Pelagibaculum spongiae: one gene and its partners. The protein of the gene in region 3 binds, or shares a complex with, the protein of the main gene of each other region. Links are inferred from orthologs where the notes say so. Each region holds a gene or a part of one and is shown on either strand. Other genes may lie near its edges.

What was found. Proteins that work in one complex are often made in the same cells at the same time.
Region 1: the proteins of rne (region 3) and eno are in contact, whole or in part, in a solved structure (PDB 2FYM), measured with the Escherichia coli proteins. The link is inferred for Pelagibaculum spongiae from one-to-one orthologs.
Region 2: the proteins of rne (region 3) and pnp are in contact, whole or in part, in a cryo-EM structure (PDB 9QH0), measured with the Escherichia coli proteins. The link is inferred for Pelagibaculum spongiae from one-to-one orthologs.

Annotation. Positions count from the first base shown.
Region 1 is NZ_QDDL01000011.1:8,950-13,883, forward strand. What follows is about bases 1,429-4,316. They hold eno (phosphopyruvate hydratase), read right to left. Parts: upstream 3,575-4,316; coding sequence 2,282-3,574; downstream 1,429-2,281. Other genes in these bases: DC094_RS22195 (hypothetical protein), read right to left, coding at 1,429-1,489; DC094_RS18665 (hypothetical protein), read left to right, coding at 1,699-2,220; pyrG (CTP synthase), read right to left, coding at 3,663-4,316. Outside these bases: DC094_RS18655 (HNH endonuclease family protein), read right to left, coding at 1-3; DC094_RS18660 (AAA family ATPase), read right to left, coding at 1-1,339; more of DC094_RS22195, read right to left, coding at 1,343-1,428; more of pyrG, read right to left, coding at 4,317-4,934. UniProt on the Escherichia coli protein: Catalyzes the reversible conversion of 2-phosphoglycerate (2-PG) into phosphoenolpyruvate (PEP). It is essential for the degradation of carbohydrates via glycolysis.
Region 2 is NZ_QDDL01000001.1:393,344-398,299, reverse strand. The notes cover bases 619-3,528. They hold pnp (polyribonucleotide nucleotidyltransferase), read left to right. Parts: upstream 619-950; coding sequence 951-3,107; downstream 3,108-3,528. Other genes in these bases: DC094_RS01725 (hypothetical protein), read left to right, coding at 3,354-3,528; rpsO (30S ribosomal protein S15), read left to right, coding at 653-919. Also shown: tRNA pseudouridine(55) synthase TruB, read left to right, coding at 1-577; more of DC094_RS01725, read left to right, coding at 3,529-4,142; DC094_RS22665 (hypothetical protein), read right to left, coding at 4,303-4,425; DC094_RS01720 (DUF2238 domain-containing protein), read left to right, coding at 4,503-4,956. UniProt on the Escherichia coli protein: Involved in mRNA degradation. Catalyzes the phosphorolysis of single-stranded polyribonucleotides processively in the 3'- to 5'-direction. Also involved, along with RNase II, in tRNA processing.
Region 3 is NZ_QDDL01000004.1:288,493-294,147, forward strand. What follows is about bases 797-4,405. They hold rne (ribonuclease E), read right to left. Parts: upstream 4,063-4,405; coding sequence 997-4,062; downstream 797-996. Other genes in these bases: DC094_RS11765 (low molecular weight protein-tyrosine-phosphatase), read left to right, coding at 797-986. Also shown: DC094_RS11760 (lysylphosphatidylglycerol synthase transmembrane domain-containing protein), read right to left, coding at 1-425; more of DC094_RS11765, read left to right, coding at 534-796; 23S rRNA pseudouridine(955/2504/2580) synthase RluC, read left to right, coding at 4,558-5,514. UniProt on the Escherichia coli protein: Endoribonuclease that plays a central role in RNA processing and decay. Required for the maturation of 5S and 16S rRNAs and the majority of tRNAs. Also involved in the degradation of most mRNAs.

The DNA of each region.
Region 1 (4,934 bases), on a different replicon or contig from region 3:
CACGCTTGAGCTCCAGTTTTCTTAATAACAATCTCGCTCTCATCAATTCAATATTATCCGCAGAAAGTTGTTGCTCTAATTCTTCAAGCTGGCCGCATGCATCTACAATACGCACCTCCTGAATCGAATCAAACAAAGCATCTATCTTTTGCTCAACTTCAGAGTTACGAATATTGGTGTTCATTACATCTAGCAAAACCGAATTTACATCTTTACCAAATTGCGATGGCAGCTGTGAAACCTCTCCGTCATTCAGTAAATATGTAAGAATGTTGCGGTTATCACTAATCACAATCGGTGAATGGGTGGTTAGTACAAATTGAATATTTGGAAAAGTAGAAGTCAAACGCTGAATTAAACTTCTTTGCCATTGCGGATGTAAATGCAGGTCAACCTCATCAATCAACACTACGCCATCACCATGCAGCGGGTTTTCCAAAGCAGGATTCATCATCGCTAACCGGCGAGCGATATCACCCACCAAAGCCATTAGACTTTTCTCGCCCTGAGATAACTGGGAAACATCAAAGGTTTCACCGTTTTTATCTACCGACATATGTAGCCGAGGCTTGCGGCGCACTCTGAGGTTTTTAAGATCCGGCATGAAACTGGAGATTGCAGAGCGAACCGCAGTTAATTGACGATCTTTTTTAGATTCAATAAGCTGCTCCAACCTCTGCAATGCTTGTTCATCACTCTTTAGTTCTTTTTTTAGTAGCGTTATTGTTTCGTCAGAAACACCCCGTTCATTTTCAACATCTTCACGTTCTCTAAACCACTCAAAAAAGCGGCGAAAATCTACACTTTGCCCTAGCGAATTTTCGAAGCCATCAATTTGCTGAAGTAAACGTTTCTTGCGAATTTTTAGTGGAATATCTAAAACGCCACGCTCTGCTGGATAAAAAGCTACCAACGGCAACGAAGCAGAAGGGTCATCCGTCAACCTTTGCCGAAAAAAATTGGCTAGCAAAGCCAGTTCTTGCAAGTCTGATTGAAACCGTCCGTTCTTACCTTTACGCTTCCTGGCAAGTTCCCAATCCCGTTCTTGGAAGTCCTTCAAGAGCCGTTCCCGTACACATACCCCGATTAATGCATCATTGGCAGAATTACGAATACTATCTTCCTCGATTAGCTTACCAACGCCTTTTTCAGAGGAAATCCTAGCGACTAACCAACTAAGAGAAGTCGCCACAGCTTGTAGCAACGTTGTCTTTCCAGAACCATTATTACCAATTACAACAGTCGCGTTGCTATCTGGATAGTCGTCAGTTGGAGCGACTTTGATTGTCTGCGACTCATACATACCGATATCGCAGATTTTGAAGTATTTAATTTCCATGTTTTAGCAGCCTCGCTCTACGCCGTTGTTAGCCAAAGCCTCAAATAATTTACAGTGTTTGCGAATAACAGGCAGGCCAATTTCTAATGCAACCAAACTATCAACAACGATTTTTACACGAAATAAAGAAATCATTTTTCCTAACGCCATTAGCACCAATCCGTAAATTCAACTGATTTAACTTCAGTTGCTACGATTTCTGGATAGAAAATGATTGGATGTCACTCAGAAGTGAATATCCCTTGAAATGTTTTCCTAGCATCAACGACAATTCTACTGCGAAAGTTGATTCAAATGACTAGATGCAACCAACATAGCCTAAGCCTAAATAGACTTTTATCAATAACAACCATGCAATAATGGATGATGATTGCGATACAAAGAAGACGCGAGAACTAATGGTGTTCAAAACAATCATCTCGCACTTTAAAAAAAGTGCGCAACTAGAAAACAAAATCGAGATACTCTCAGAGTGTCAAAGTGAACAAAAACATATAATAGAGACGCTTATTAAAAAAGAGAAGCTACTTGAGCATAAAATCAACAAACTCGAATTGGCCTGCCAAAATATTAAAAACAAACAACTTAAACAAATAGTTCTAGCTCCAATATCGCCTACGAAAACCAACACAACTAATATCAAAAGTGCTGATCGATTCCAGAGTAAAACTTTTAATTCATTCGGCCAATTCAAACCTACACACAAGAAGAGAACACAGAATCACACGGCTTTGTTCGAAAAACAAAGCATTGAAGACAGTATTGCCTTAGATATTGCTGTCCAAGAGAACACATACGGCCGTGACAATTTTGGCGACAATAAAGATGATTATGATGGTGATGATTTCTCTGACAATGAAGATAGAGATGATCGCTACTAACTTCCAAAAACCAAAAAACCGGCTAAGAAGCCGGTTTTTTGTCAACGCTAGTTTTTAACAATTAGCGCTGCTGGTTGAATGCTTTCAAACCAGGATATTCAACGTCGCCCAGCGCTTCTTCGATACGCAGCAACTGGTTGTACTTTGATACACGGTCAGAACGGCACAGAGAACCTGTTTTAATCTGGCCAGCAGCAGTACCAACCGCTAAATCAGCAATAGTTGCATCTTCAGTTTCACCTGAACGGTGAGAGATAACTGCTGTGTAACCCGCATCTTTAGCCATCTTGATCGCGTCCAGAGTTTCGGTCAAAGAACCGATCTGGTTGAATTTGATCAGGATAGAGTTAGCGATACCTTTGTCGATACCTTCTTGCAGGATCTTGGTGTTAGTTACGAACAAGTCGTCACCAACGATTTGGATCTTGTCACCCATGATCTTGGTCTGGTATGCGAAACCATCCCAATCTGATTCGTTCAAACCATCTTCAATAGAGATGATTGGATATTGTTCAGCCAACTCAGCCAAGAAGTCAGAGAAACCTTCTGAAGAGAAGATTTTGCCTTCGCCTTTCAGGTTGTATTGACCGTCTTCGTAGAATTCAGAAGCTGCACAGTCCAGCGCCAGAGTAATATCTGTGCCCAGTTTGTAGCCAGCTGCTTCAACAGCAATCTTGATTACTGCTAACGCTTCAGCGTTAGAAGACAAGTTTGGCGCGAATCCACCTTCATCGCCAACTGCAGTGCTCAAGCCGCGATCAGACAGAACTTTTTTCAGTGAATGGAATACTTCAGCACCCATACGCAGTGCTTCACGGAAGCTAGTTGCGCTCACTGGCTGAATCATGAACTCTTGGATATCAACGTTGTTGTCAGCGTGCTCGCCACCATTGATGATGTTCATCATTGGTACCGGCATGCGGTAAACACCAGGAGTGCCGTTCAAATCAGCAATGTGCTGGAACAAAGGAATGCGCTTTTCAGCAGCAACCGCTTTAGCCGCTGCTAAAGAAACTGCCAAGATTGCGTTTGCACCCAGCTTAGCTTTGTTTTCAGTACCGTCTAATTCGATCATCAGGTTATCGATTGCGCGCTGATCTGCAGCGTCCTTACCAATCAATGCTGGAGTGATCAGGTCTTTAATGTTGCTAACTGCAGTCAGAACACCTTTACCCATGTAACGAGACTTATCGCCGTCACGTAATTCCAACGCTTCGCGTGAACCAGTTGAAGCACCGGAAGGAGCGCATGCCATACCCATGGCACCGGATTCCAGATGTACTTCAGCTTCAACAGTCGGGTTGCCCCGAGAGTCCATGATTTCGCGACCAATAATTTTAGCGATAATTGCCATAAAGCCTATTCTCCAAAATAACAGCAGAAAAAGGATAGCTGCGGGCCCAAAGCCCTCTTAAATTCCAACAGTCAATTCAAACGAATGCTTATGCATCTCGTTGATTGATTGCTGCCTTAACAAAACTGGTAAAGAGTGGATGTCCATCTCTTGGAGTTGATGTGAACTCCGGGTGGAACTGACAAGCTAGGAACCATGGGTGATTCTCTATCTCGACCATTTCGACCAACTGTCCATCCTCTGAACGACCAGACACTTTCAAGCCTGCTTGTTCAATCTGAGTTACCAACTCACCATTAACTTCATAACGATGGCGATGACGCTCAAAGACTGAAGCGGAGCCGTAAACTTTAGCCGCTAGGCTGTCTGGCTCTAATAAACATGTCTGAGCACCCAAACGCATAGTACCGCCTAAGTCGGCAGCCGCATCACGCTGTTCTACTTCGCCATCTGACCGTTTCCATTCGGTGATTAAACCGACCACTGGATGCGGCGTATCTGGCTTAAATTCGGTGCTGTGAGCATTGTCCATTCCCGCCTGATGGCGCGCATATTCAATCACAGCAACCTGCATTCCCAGACAAATACCTAAATAAGGTACTTTGTTTTCACGAGCGAAACGGGCAGCAATAATTTTGCCTTCAACGCCCCGCTCACCGAACCCGCCAGGCACCAAAATCGCATCCATTTGCTTGAGTTTATCTGTGCCTTCATATTCCAAAGATTCAGAATCGATATAGCAAACTTCCACTTTGGTTCTGGTATGAATACCAGCGTGACTCAAAGATTCGGTTAAAGATTTGTAGGCATCGGACAAGTCCATATATTTGCCTACCATGGCGATTTTTACTCGCGATGTTGGGTTGAGTTGTGCATCGACAACTTGTTCCCATTCGCTCAAATCTGCCGGCGAGCATTGTAAGCGAAAACGATCAACAATAAGCTGATCCAGCCCCTGATCACTTAGCATTTGCGGAATTCGATAAATAGAATCCACGTCTTGGCAAGAAATAACCGCTTCTTCATCCACATTGGTGAACAAGGCAATCTTACGGCGCTCATTACCTTCAACGCCACGCTCACTCCGGCAAACCAAAACATCTGGCTGTATACCAATAGAACGCAGTTCTTTAACAGAATGCTGAGTCGGCTTGGTTTTGATTTCGCCAGCAGCGCCAATATACGGCACCAATGTTAAGTGCAAGAACATGGTGTTTTTGCTGCTTTCTTCGACTCGCATTTGGCGAATGGCTTCCAAAAACGGCATCGCCTCAATATCACCTACGGTACCGCCAATTTCAACCATGGCAATATCAGCACCAGCAGCGCCAGCACGCACTCGACGTTTGATTTCATCGGT
Region 2 (4,956 bases), on a different replicon or contig from region 3:
TAGAGGTCCCCAGGATCAAGTGCCTTCCATGTATTCTGCTATCAAGCATGAAGGCCAACCTTTATACAAACTGGCTCGCCAAGGTATTGAGGTAGAGCGTCAACCACGGCCAATCAATGTTTATTCTTTAGAAATTCTAGAGTTGAACGGCGATGAAGCAACGCTTGAAGCTCGGGTTAGCAAGGGAACTTACATTCGTAGTCTGGCCGAAGATATCGGTGAGAAACTTGGATGTGGCGCTCACGTCATCATGTTACGACGACTGAGTGTTGGTGGGTTAGATGACGCCACGATGGTAACGATGGATCAGCTCAAAGAATTGCGAGAGCAAGAATTAGGGCGCGATAAGGTAGAAGCGCTGTTACAGCCTATCTCCACCATGGTTAATCATTGGCCGACGCTAACATTGCCAGATGCCTCCGCATATTATTTGCGAATGGGGCAGCCGGTAGTAGTTCCTAAGGCACCTACCGAAGGTTGGGTTAGCTTGCAATTGCAAGATGAGCGTTTCCTAGGTGTAGGCGAAGTACTGGATGACGGCCGGGTGGCTCCAAGGCGTTTGCTGACGGAAGCTTGATTCCAATTTAATTGGCATTGCACACTGCATGCCGATGATTATTTTTTTAGATGACTTGTAATAGGAGATATCCATATGTTATCTGCAGACGTAAAAGCGCAGATCGTAGCTGAAAACGCACGCGGTGAAGGTGATACCGGTTCCCCAGAGGTTCAAGTAGCACTGTTGACTGCAAATATTGTTGAATTGACTGAGCACTTTAAAGCACACAAGAAAGATCATCACAGCCGTCGTGGACTGCTGCGTATGGTTTCTCAGCGCCGTAAATTGCTTGATTATCTGAAAGGCAAGAATCTGGATCGCTATCGCGCCCTGATCACTAAGCTTGGCCTGCGCCGCTAATTTCAGATATTAACTACTAAGGATCTTCCGAGTGACTCCGAATAGAAAAGTTTTCCAATACGGCAAGCATACCGTCACCATGGAAACTGGCGCGATTGCACGCCAGGCAACGGCAGCGGTACGAGTCGATGTAGATGGCACCACTGTTCTAGTAACTGTTGTTGCTAAAAAAGAGAGTGACGGTGACCGCGGCTTTTTCCCGCTGACGGTTAACTATCAGGAGCGTACCTACTCGTTAGGGAAGATCCCTGGTGGTTTCTTCAAGCGCGAAGGTAGACCGACCGAACGGGAGACTTTAATCTCCCGTTTGATCGATCGCCCAGTTCGCCCGTTATTCCCAGATGCGTTCCAAAATGAAGTTCAGATCGTTGCAACCGTAATGTCGTGGAATCCAGAAGTGGACCCAGATATTCCTGCATTGATTGGTACTTCAGCTGCATTGTGTATTGCTGGTGTTCCATTTATGGGCCCAATCGGTGCGGCAAAAGTAGGTTACGCCAACGGCGAATATCTGCTTAACCCTTCTTTTGAAGAGTTAAAAACCTCCAAGTTAGAATTGATTGTTGCTGGTACTGAAAGTGCAGTGTTAATGGTTGAATCTGAAGCTGAAGAGCTGTCAGAAGAAATCATGTTAGGTGCTGTAATGTTTGGTCACGAGCAGCAGCAAGTTGCTATCGCTGCAATCAACGAGTTCGCTGCCGAGCACGGCAAGCCAGCTTGGGATTGGGAGCCTCCTGCTGAAAATGAAGCATTGGCATCTAAAGTTGCTGAACTGGCAACTGAAGGTATGACTGCTGCATATCAGATTCAGGAAAAAATGAGCCGTTACCAGGCAGTGGGTGAGCTGAAAGCTCAGACTATTGAAGCCCTGGCTGCTGGTGATGCGCCAGAATTCGATGCTAAAGAAGTATCTAAGTACTTCGGTAAGCTAGAAAAAAGCGTTGTTCGTAGCCGCGTATTGTCGGGCGAGCCACGTATCGATGGACGTGAAACTGATACAGTTCGTCCAATTACTGTTGAGCATGGCATTCTGGATCGTACCCACGGTTCTGCATTGTTTACTCGCGGTGAGACTCAGGCAATCGTTACTGCCACTTTGGGTACTGAGCGTGATGCACAGCGCCTGGAAGGTCCAAACGGTGAGCAGTTCGATACCTTCATGTTGCACTACAATTTCCCTCCATTCTGTGTAGGCGAAACTGGCTTCATGAGCGGACCTAAGCGTCGCGAAATCGGTCACGGCCGTTTAGCACGTCGCGGTGTTCAAGCGATCCTGCCTAAGTTCGAAGATTTCCCATACAGCATTCGTGTGGTTTCTGAGATTACTGAATCAAACGGTTCAAGCTCTATGGCTTCTGTTTGTGGTACTTCTCTGGCACTGATGGACGCTGGTGTTCCTGTGAAATCCGGCGTTGCCGGTATCGCAATGGGCTTGATCAAAGGCGACGATTGCTTTGCAGTTCTATCTGACATTCTGGGTGACGAAGATCACCTAGGTGACATGGACTTTAAAGTAGCCGGTAGCCGTAACGGTATCACTGCACTGCAGATGGATATCAAGATCGACGGTATCACTAGCGAAATCATGGAAATCGCTTTAAGTCAGGCAAGTGGCGGACGTTTGTTCATCCTTGACGAGATGGAAAAAGTGATTTCTCAGCCACAAGGCGAGTTATCTTCTTTTGCACCTCGCATGCTGACCATGAAGATCAACCCTGACAAGATCCGTGACGTTATCGGTAAAGGCGGCGCAACTATCCGTCAAATCACCGAAGAAACTGGCGTTGCGATCGATCTGGATGACGACGGTACTGTACGTATCGCCGCGGTTGATTTGGAAGCTGGCGAAAAAGCTAAGAAGATCATCGAACGAATTACTGCTGACGTAGAAGTAGGCACTATCTACCAAGGTACAGTTCAGCGTCTGATGGAATTCGGTGCTTTCGTTAACATCCTGCCAGGCAAAGATGGTTTGGTGCACATTTCTCAAATCGCTGACAAGCGTGTCGAGAAAGTGGCTGACGAACTGAATGTTGGTGATGTGGTTGAAGTTAAGGTACTGGAAGTTGACCGTCAGGGTCGCATCCGTCTTTCTATGAAAGAAGTCGTATCTGACCGTTTAGAAAAGCCTGATGCTGAAGCAGCACCAGTAGTAGAAGAAGCTCCAAAGCAACCAGCAGCTGAATAATTTCAGCCAGCTAGATTGTAAAGATGCTTTTGAAAAAGACGCCTAAGGGCGTCTTTTTTTATGTCTGTTATTTATGGTTCTGCGCTTGATGTGGGTTGTGTTGAAACTTTATGCGAGCCACAACAATAGAATCGAACCTATTAAAAGCAACAAAATAAACCAGCCCAGCCGATCAACCAGCATTGCAGCTCGCCGCTAATTCGCGCATTATGGCCGCTTGTTCAAAAGAAGTTGCTGTAGATGTTATTGAAAGGGAATTTTACCGAGTTTTATCTGGGCTTTTCAGCTGCGAGTTCTAAAGCACAGGCAAGGAAAGCCTGCGATGAAGCTGCTGCTTCACTAAGTGATGCGTTCCAGAAATGGCGCGTCAGTTCTGGCGTGCGCATCCCGCTTGACTGTGATTTATCGCAGGACACATTAGCTTGGGGTGATTTGATTAATCAGCTAGATTTGCCGCAATCACCGTTATTAATTCCATTTCATTGGCCTGAAAATACCAAAACACTGATTGCCAGTTGGCAGCAGCTAATCAAAATTTTCCCGTCGACCGCTGAAGCTGACTTTGCACTGCAAATGCTTTCAGATGCTGGTGACCAGCTACAACACAATCGACAAGCTTGGGCTGATGAAATTTTTCGTTGCTTAAAAGATGCGCTCTATGTCGTAGCGAACAACTTTCAAGCTAAAAAAACGACTCAACTGGAACAGCAGCAGTTAGCTGATGCATGGCTAAAGGCAGCAGAGCGGTTGCTAGAACAGAGGCAATCGCAAGCTGAGTTTGTAGCGATTAGGACCGATGCTGAGCAAGCTGAGCAAGCTTTTCCTATGAGCTGGCGACAAATTCAGCGGTTCTTGATCCGCTTTGCCGGCCTGGCTTCCAGTATCGATTTGGAGCAAGTGATGCAGCAACAGCAAGCTATCGAACGTAATCAGCAGCAAATCCTTGAGCAAAACCAGCAGCAAATGCAGAAAATGCATGGCATAGAAGCCAAGTTAGATAAATTACTGCAACAGCAAACCGAAACCGCCAGTTAACTTCCCTCTTGTTTTTCTCGTGGCAGCTCGGAGCAAATGATTGGGTACTCGTCATTCTCGCCAAGGAAGACGGGAGCCCATTAACAAGAAAGTTAAAGCTCCAGCCAAACCATCAGAAATTAAATTTTACCCTCCGTAGCCATAGATTCCGTACTTCCAGTTACAGAATGACGCGAGGGTCAGCAAGTAACCGCGTCATTACTTTTAGCGCTAACATGCCAATATGGTGCTTTTGTCTTTGATCTGCATCAAGCGAAGCTTTACCCGAATTAAGCTCGTTCACAGTTTTTTACAATCAGGATTGCGCCTAAAGCATTAATTATTTCATACTGTTGTCTGACCAAATCAACCGGAGTGCTTATGGCTGTCAGCCGTTTCCCATCAATTCTTGCCCTAGTATTCATTGTTTTTTTTATTGTACTGGGAATAGATCCAGTATCTCGGGAAGTATGGTTGGCCGAAGTTATCCCAGTGGTGGGGGTTTTTCTGATATTGCTGGTGAGTTACCCGGCATTTAAATTTAGTAATCTAGCTTATTTGATGATGGCGTTCTGGATGTTTTGGCACACCGTCGGCGGCCACTACACCTTTGCCAATGTGCCATTCGGTTTTGTCACGGATCTATTGGGCAGCGAGCGAAATCATTTCGATCGAATTGGCCATTTCTCGGTCGGTTTTTACGCCTATCCATTAATGGAATATATGACCCGCCGCCGCTTTGCCGGTGTGTTGCAAGCCAGCTTTATGGGGCTGTTCTTTATTATGGCGGTTGCGGCGGCCTATGAAATTATTGAATGGCAATATGCAGTAATAG
Region 3 (5,655 bases):
TATTCAGGGAAACGTAAAATGGCAAAGCTGGCTAGAAGCAATACTGCAAGGAGGTCTTGCACCCGTTCAACCACTAGCATTGCCAAACTATTAGTGACCGGCACTTGATGTTTTTCAAGATAGAGACTGCGAACCGCTTCACCTGCTTTACCCGGTGTGGTCGTCAGAGCGAAGCCAGCTAGATAATAGCCAAGGCTTTTTAACGGAGGAACCGCATAATCCCCCTGTCGCAGGAAACCTTGCCAGCGAAAAAAACGCAGTAAATAGTTGGCAATTGACAGCAAGCTGACCCATAACACCAACCAGGGAGAAAATTGTGTGATCGCTTTTAAGCCATCACCTGAGTCAGTTGCCAACAGCCAGATACCATAACCTGCTATGGCTGCCACAACCGAAACAACAATCGCCTTATAGGAAAAACGCAAAGTTGACTCCAGCAACCGAGGATCTTTGTCCTCTTTATCAATGCGCTGGACTATAACAGAGGCGTTTAAATACTGTAAGACAAGTTATATGACCATTTAGTGAGCGCTATGAAACAGGTACTTTTTGTTTGTATGGGCAATATTTGCCGTTCTCCCACTGCCGATGGTGTTTTCAGAAAAATGCTGTCAGATCAAGATGATATCAGTTGCGATTCTGCTGGCACTGATGCCTGGCATATTGGCGAATCTCCTGACTCTCGGACTGCGGCAACCGCACGCAGGCGAGGTTACGATTTAACCCAACTAAGAGCGCGACAGGTAACTAACGAAGATTTCGAGCTATTTGATTTGGTTTTGGCAATGGATCGTTCGAATTTGAGCAAGTTGCAGCGAATGTGCCCGGAAAATCTACAGCACAAGGTTGAATTATTTCTGAATGGTACGTCGCAGGAGGAAGATGAAGTGCCGGATCCATATTTTGGCGGTAATGGCGGCTTTGATCATGTGATGGATCTGGTAGAAGATGGCTGTCGAAGCCTATTAACTAGGCTTCGACAGTAATCATTAACCGTTAGGCATTTTCAGCACGGGTTTTAACTTGTTTCATTGCTGCAGGTGCTGCAGTAGCAACAGGCTTTTGCCTTTGCTTCTTCCATGCTGGCACTGAAGCAGGCTGAGCAATCGGTGCTGCAGTCGCTTGAGTTACAGGCGCATCAGAACGACTGGTCTTTATCTGACGCATCGCTGAATTTGCTGGCTTACTAGCAACCTGAACTGGTGCAGCCGCTGGCCGAGAAACCTGTGCTGGCTGAGCTTCAACTGCTGGTTTTTCAGACGAAGCTTGAGGCCTTCTGGTTCTAACCTGCTTAGATGCTGGGGCAGCAGGCTTTTTAGGCGCAACCGGCTTTTCAGCAGGTTTTGCTACTGCTTCAACAACTTCAGCTTTCGCTACAGGTTTTGGCCGGGGCTTGTTTACCACTTGCGCTGGCTTATTGACCATTGCTGGCGGTACATCAGCGTGTAGCATTTGCTCAGGATTGAACGCTTTCTTTTCAACCGAAACCGACTCGCTCGCCACTTCTTTGCGCTCTGAACTATCTAACTCAGGAGCAGGGTGTCTGCTGGCCTTTTGTCGTGGATGACGACGCTGGCGTGGCTGACGGTGCTCGCGAGGTTCACGAGCTGGCATTGCGGCTGGCTCTTCATCATCAACCGTGAAGGTGATTTCTGATGGTTTCTCAGTTTGCTGTTCAACAACTTGGCCGTCTTGCTGCTGGCCATCAACCTGTGGTTTTCTGGTTTGGCGGCGACGACGACGACCGTTTTCACGGCGCTCTTGTTGGCTTTCAGCTGATTCAGTTGCTTCCGGCTCAACTGCATTCGCTTCAACTGGCTGCAGACTTTCATCTGATTTTTGCTGATTGCGACGTTGATTGCGGCGACGCTCAGGCTTTTCCTGCGCTTGGAGCGGCTCGAAATCGACTTCTGCATTATTCTGAACTGCCGGGCTTTGCAAATCCTGCTGCTGCGGCTGATCATCTTGTTTGCTATTACGACGACGGTTGTTGCGACGACCGTTGTTTTCGCGCACTTCCTGTTCAGGCTGCGCTTGCTGCATCGGTGCATTATTCGTTTCAGGTTGACCTGAATTCTGCTGGCGCGGCTTACGGTTGTTGCGGCTACGACGTCCATCTTGCTGTTGCGCTTCAGTTTGCTCTTTATCTTGCGGAGCAACTGGCTGCTTGCGATTATTTTGGCGACGTGCCTTTTGACCGTCCTGATCTTGGTTGTTCTGGTCGCCATTACGATCATTATTGCGCTGACGATCACGATTATTGCCACGGCCTTGCTTGTTACGATTGCCGCGATCATTTCGATCATTTGTATTGCGTTTATTGGCAGGCTTGGCAGGTTTAGCCGGAGCTTCTTCTGCTTCACCAACAATTGCTGACCAAATGCGGCTAAACAAACCAGGCTTACCGGCTTTGGCGGCAGGCACTGCAGTAGGGATTTTCATTACTGGCTTGGCAATAGGTGCGACCAGCGCAGCTTGATTAACTGCTGGCTCATCACGACCAATGTTTTCTGGTTGCATTACCGGAGAAATCTCTGGTAACTCAGGTGCTTCTGCAAAGCTGTAAGAAGGACCATCATCTTCAGCAATCAAACCATCTTCACGTAACCGCTGAACTTCATATTCAGGAGTTAACATGTGAGGGTTTGGCACCACTAAAACAGATACTTGCTTACGCTTTTCTATCGCAGCTAGTTCTGATCTTTTTTCATTCAGCAGGTAGGTGCCGACTTCAACCGGAACAATCGCACGAATTTGTGTGGTTTTTTCTTTCATGCTTTCTTCTTCGATTAATCGAAGAATAGATAAGCTCAAAGATTCAACTCCACGAACGGTGCCTTGGCCAGAACAGCGTGGGCAAACGATCTTGCTGGACTCACCCAAAGAAGGGCGCAGCCGCTGACGCGACATTTCCAACAAACCAAAGCGAGAGATACGACCAACCTGAATTCGAGCCCGGTCCATGCGCAGTGCATCACGCATCCGATTTTCGACTTCACGCTGTGCGCGGGTAGGGCCCATATCGATAAAGTCAATAACGATCAAACCGCCGATGTCGCGCAAACGCAACTGCCGAGCAATCTCGTCACAAGCTTCCAAGTTAGTTGTAAGTGCCGTTTCTTCGATATCACTACCTTTGGTTGCCCGGGCAGAGTTGATATCAATAGAGATCAGCGCTTCAGTTGGATCGATCACTACCGAACCGCCAGAAGGCAGGCGAACTTCACGTTCAAAGGCAGTTTCGATCTGACTTTCAATCTGGAAACGGCTAAATAGCGGCGTGGTGTCCTGGTACATCTTGACCTTGTTCAAGTAGTCAGGACGTACCCGTGAGATATGCGCACGCGCTTTATCATAGGCAGTTTGACTATCGACCAAGATTTCACCGACATCTATTCGCAAATAATCTCTTATTGCACGGATAGTTACATCGCTTTCTTGATGAATCAAGAAAGGTGCGGAACGACCCGCGACCACCTTGCCAATTTCACCCCACAGGTTCAAAAGAATTTCCAGATCGTATTGCAGATCTTCGGCGCTACGGCCAACACCAGCAGTACGTACGATCAAGCCCATGCCGTCAGGAATGTTCAGGCATTCACGTGCTTCACGAATCTGAGTTCTTTCTTCACCTTCAATGCGACGAGAGATACCGCCAGCACGTGGGTTATTAGGCATCAGAACAATAAAAGAACCAGCCAAACTCACAAAGGTGGTTAATGCTGCACCCTTGCTACCGCGTTCTTCTTTGTCAATCTGTACGATGATTTCCTGGCCTTCTCTCAAGGCGTCCTTAATGCTGGGACGTCCCTGAAAATCCTTGCTAGGAAAATATTCGTGGGCCACTTCTTTTAACGGAAGGAAACCATGTCTATCGGCACCGTAGTTAACGAATGCAGCTTCAAGACTTGGCTCAATGCGCGTTACTTTACCTTTGTATATATTGGCTTTTTTTTGTGCACGGCCAGGTGCATCGATATCTAGGTCATACAACCGTTGGCCATCAACCATTGCAACGCGCACCTCTTCCTGGTGGGTTGCATTTATCAACATACGTTTCATCTAGTTTGGTCTCAAACTATGCCTTGGGGGATGCGCGGCATTAATTACATAGACCATCCTGGGGGGAACACGGCGACCTTTATAAAGAAGTCACTGCCGCTTGCCAGAGGACGTCTGACGTCAAAACTACTCTTATTTTTAGTTTCGTCATCACATGCAGCAGGTTTTGTCGTGCCTACTGCTGACCCCGTCGCGCTTCGCGTCAACAGGCATCAAAAATTCTGGCTTAGCCCCACGGATGGTTGCTTCGCATCAAACCTGTCAAGGCCAGGTTTATAGGGCCGCATTAAAACTTGCGGCAGCTGGGCTTTTCGCCTACATGTACATGCTTCTTTTTATTGCTGAAGCAATATGTACTTTGTTGTCTTAGTGCAGGGAATCTTCATCCTGCGGCCTGATGCCTCAAACTCATAATTGGAGTTGCAGTCAGGCTCGGCTAATATAGCAGGCTTTCAATAGCAGTAAAACTTTAGCTGCATCAGAGATAGTAGGTTAATGAGTTCGGAGTTGCAGAGCGTTCGCACACAAGTGCAAAAAGTTATCATTGATGAAGAGTATCAAGGTCAGAGAATTGATAACTATCTTATTAATTTCCTTAAAGGCGTTCCTAAAACGCTGGTCTACCGCATTCTTCGAAAAGGCGAAGTTAGGGTAAACAAAAAAAGAGTGAAGGCACCATATCGAATTCAGGCAGGCGACGAAATCCGCATTCCGCCGGTCAGAATGGCTGCTAAAGATGACAAGCCAAGCCTGCCATTGCAGCAAATTGCCTTCCTTGAAGACAAAATCATCTATGAAGATGACTATTTTCTGGTGTTGAACAAACCCTCGGGCATGGCTTCTCATGGCGGAAGCGGCATTGTGGTTGGGGTAATCGAAGCATTTCGCCAGCTACGCCCCAATGCCAAATCACTGGAGCTAGTTCATCGGCTGGATCGACCAACATCAGGTTGCATGGTGATTGCCAAACGCCGTTCTGCCTTGCGCTCGCTACAAGAACAATTGCGCGAGAAAAAAATGAACAAGCGCTACCACTGCTTGGTTCGTTCTGATTGGCCAGCCGACCGCAAAACGGTTAAAGCGCCTTTGCTGCGATTTTTAACCCGCTCTGGTGAGCGGATGGTTAAGGTAAGCGATGAAGGCAAGCCATCTGAAACTCGTTTTCGGGTGTTGAAGCATTACCCTAATGCCAATTTAATGGAAGCTGCACCACTAACAGGCCGTACCCACCAAATTCGCGTCCATTGCCAGCATGTCGGATTTCCAATTGCTGGTGATGACAAATATGGCCGGGAACAATTTAACCAGACCATGGAACAGAAAGGCTTGAAACGTTTGTTCTTGCATGCGGCCAAGTTGGAGTTTAATCATCCGGCAGATGAACGCCGAGTGAGCTTTGAAGCTGACTATGACCCTCAGTTACTTCAAGTGTTAGAACGACTGGAAAAATAATCTTGTCCGGATCACCCGCTGGGTCGCAGCAATTGGAGTAAGTTACGGCGCTTTTGAAAAATTTCAGTTTGCGCAATATGCTGACGCTTACACTGATGATGCTCAGCAGTTGCACAAATTGCGACTGAATGGCTCGTACAA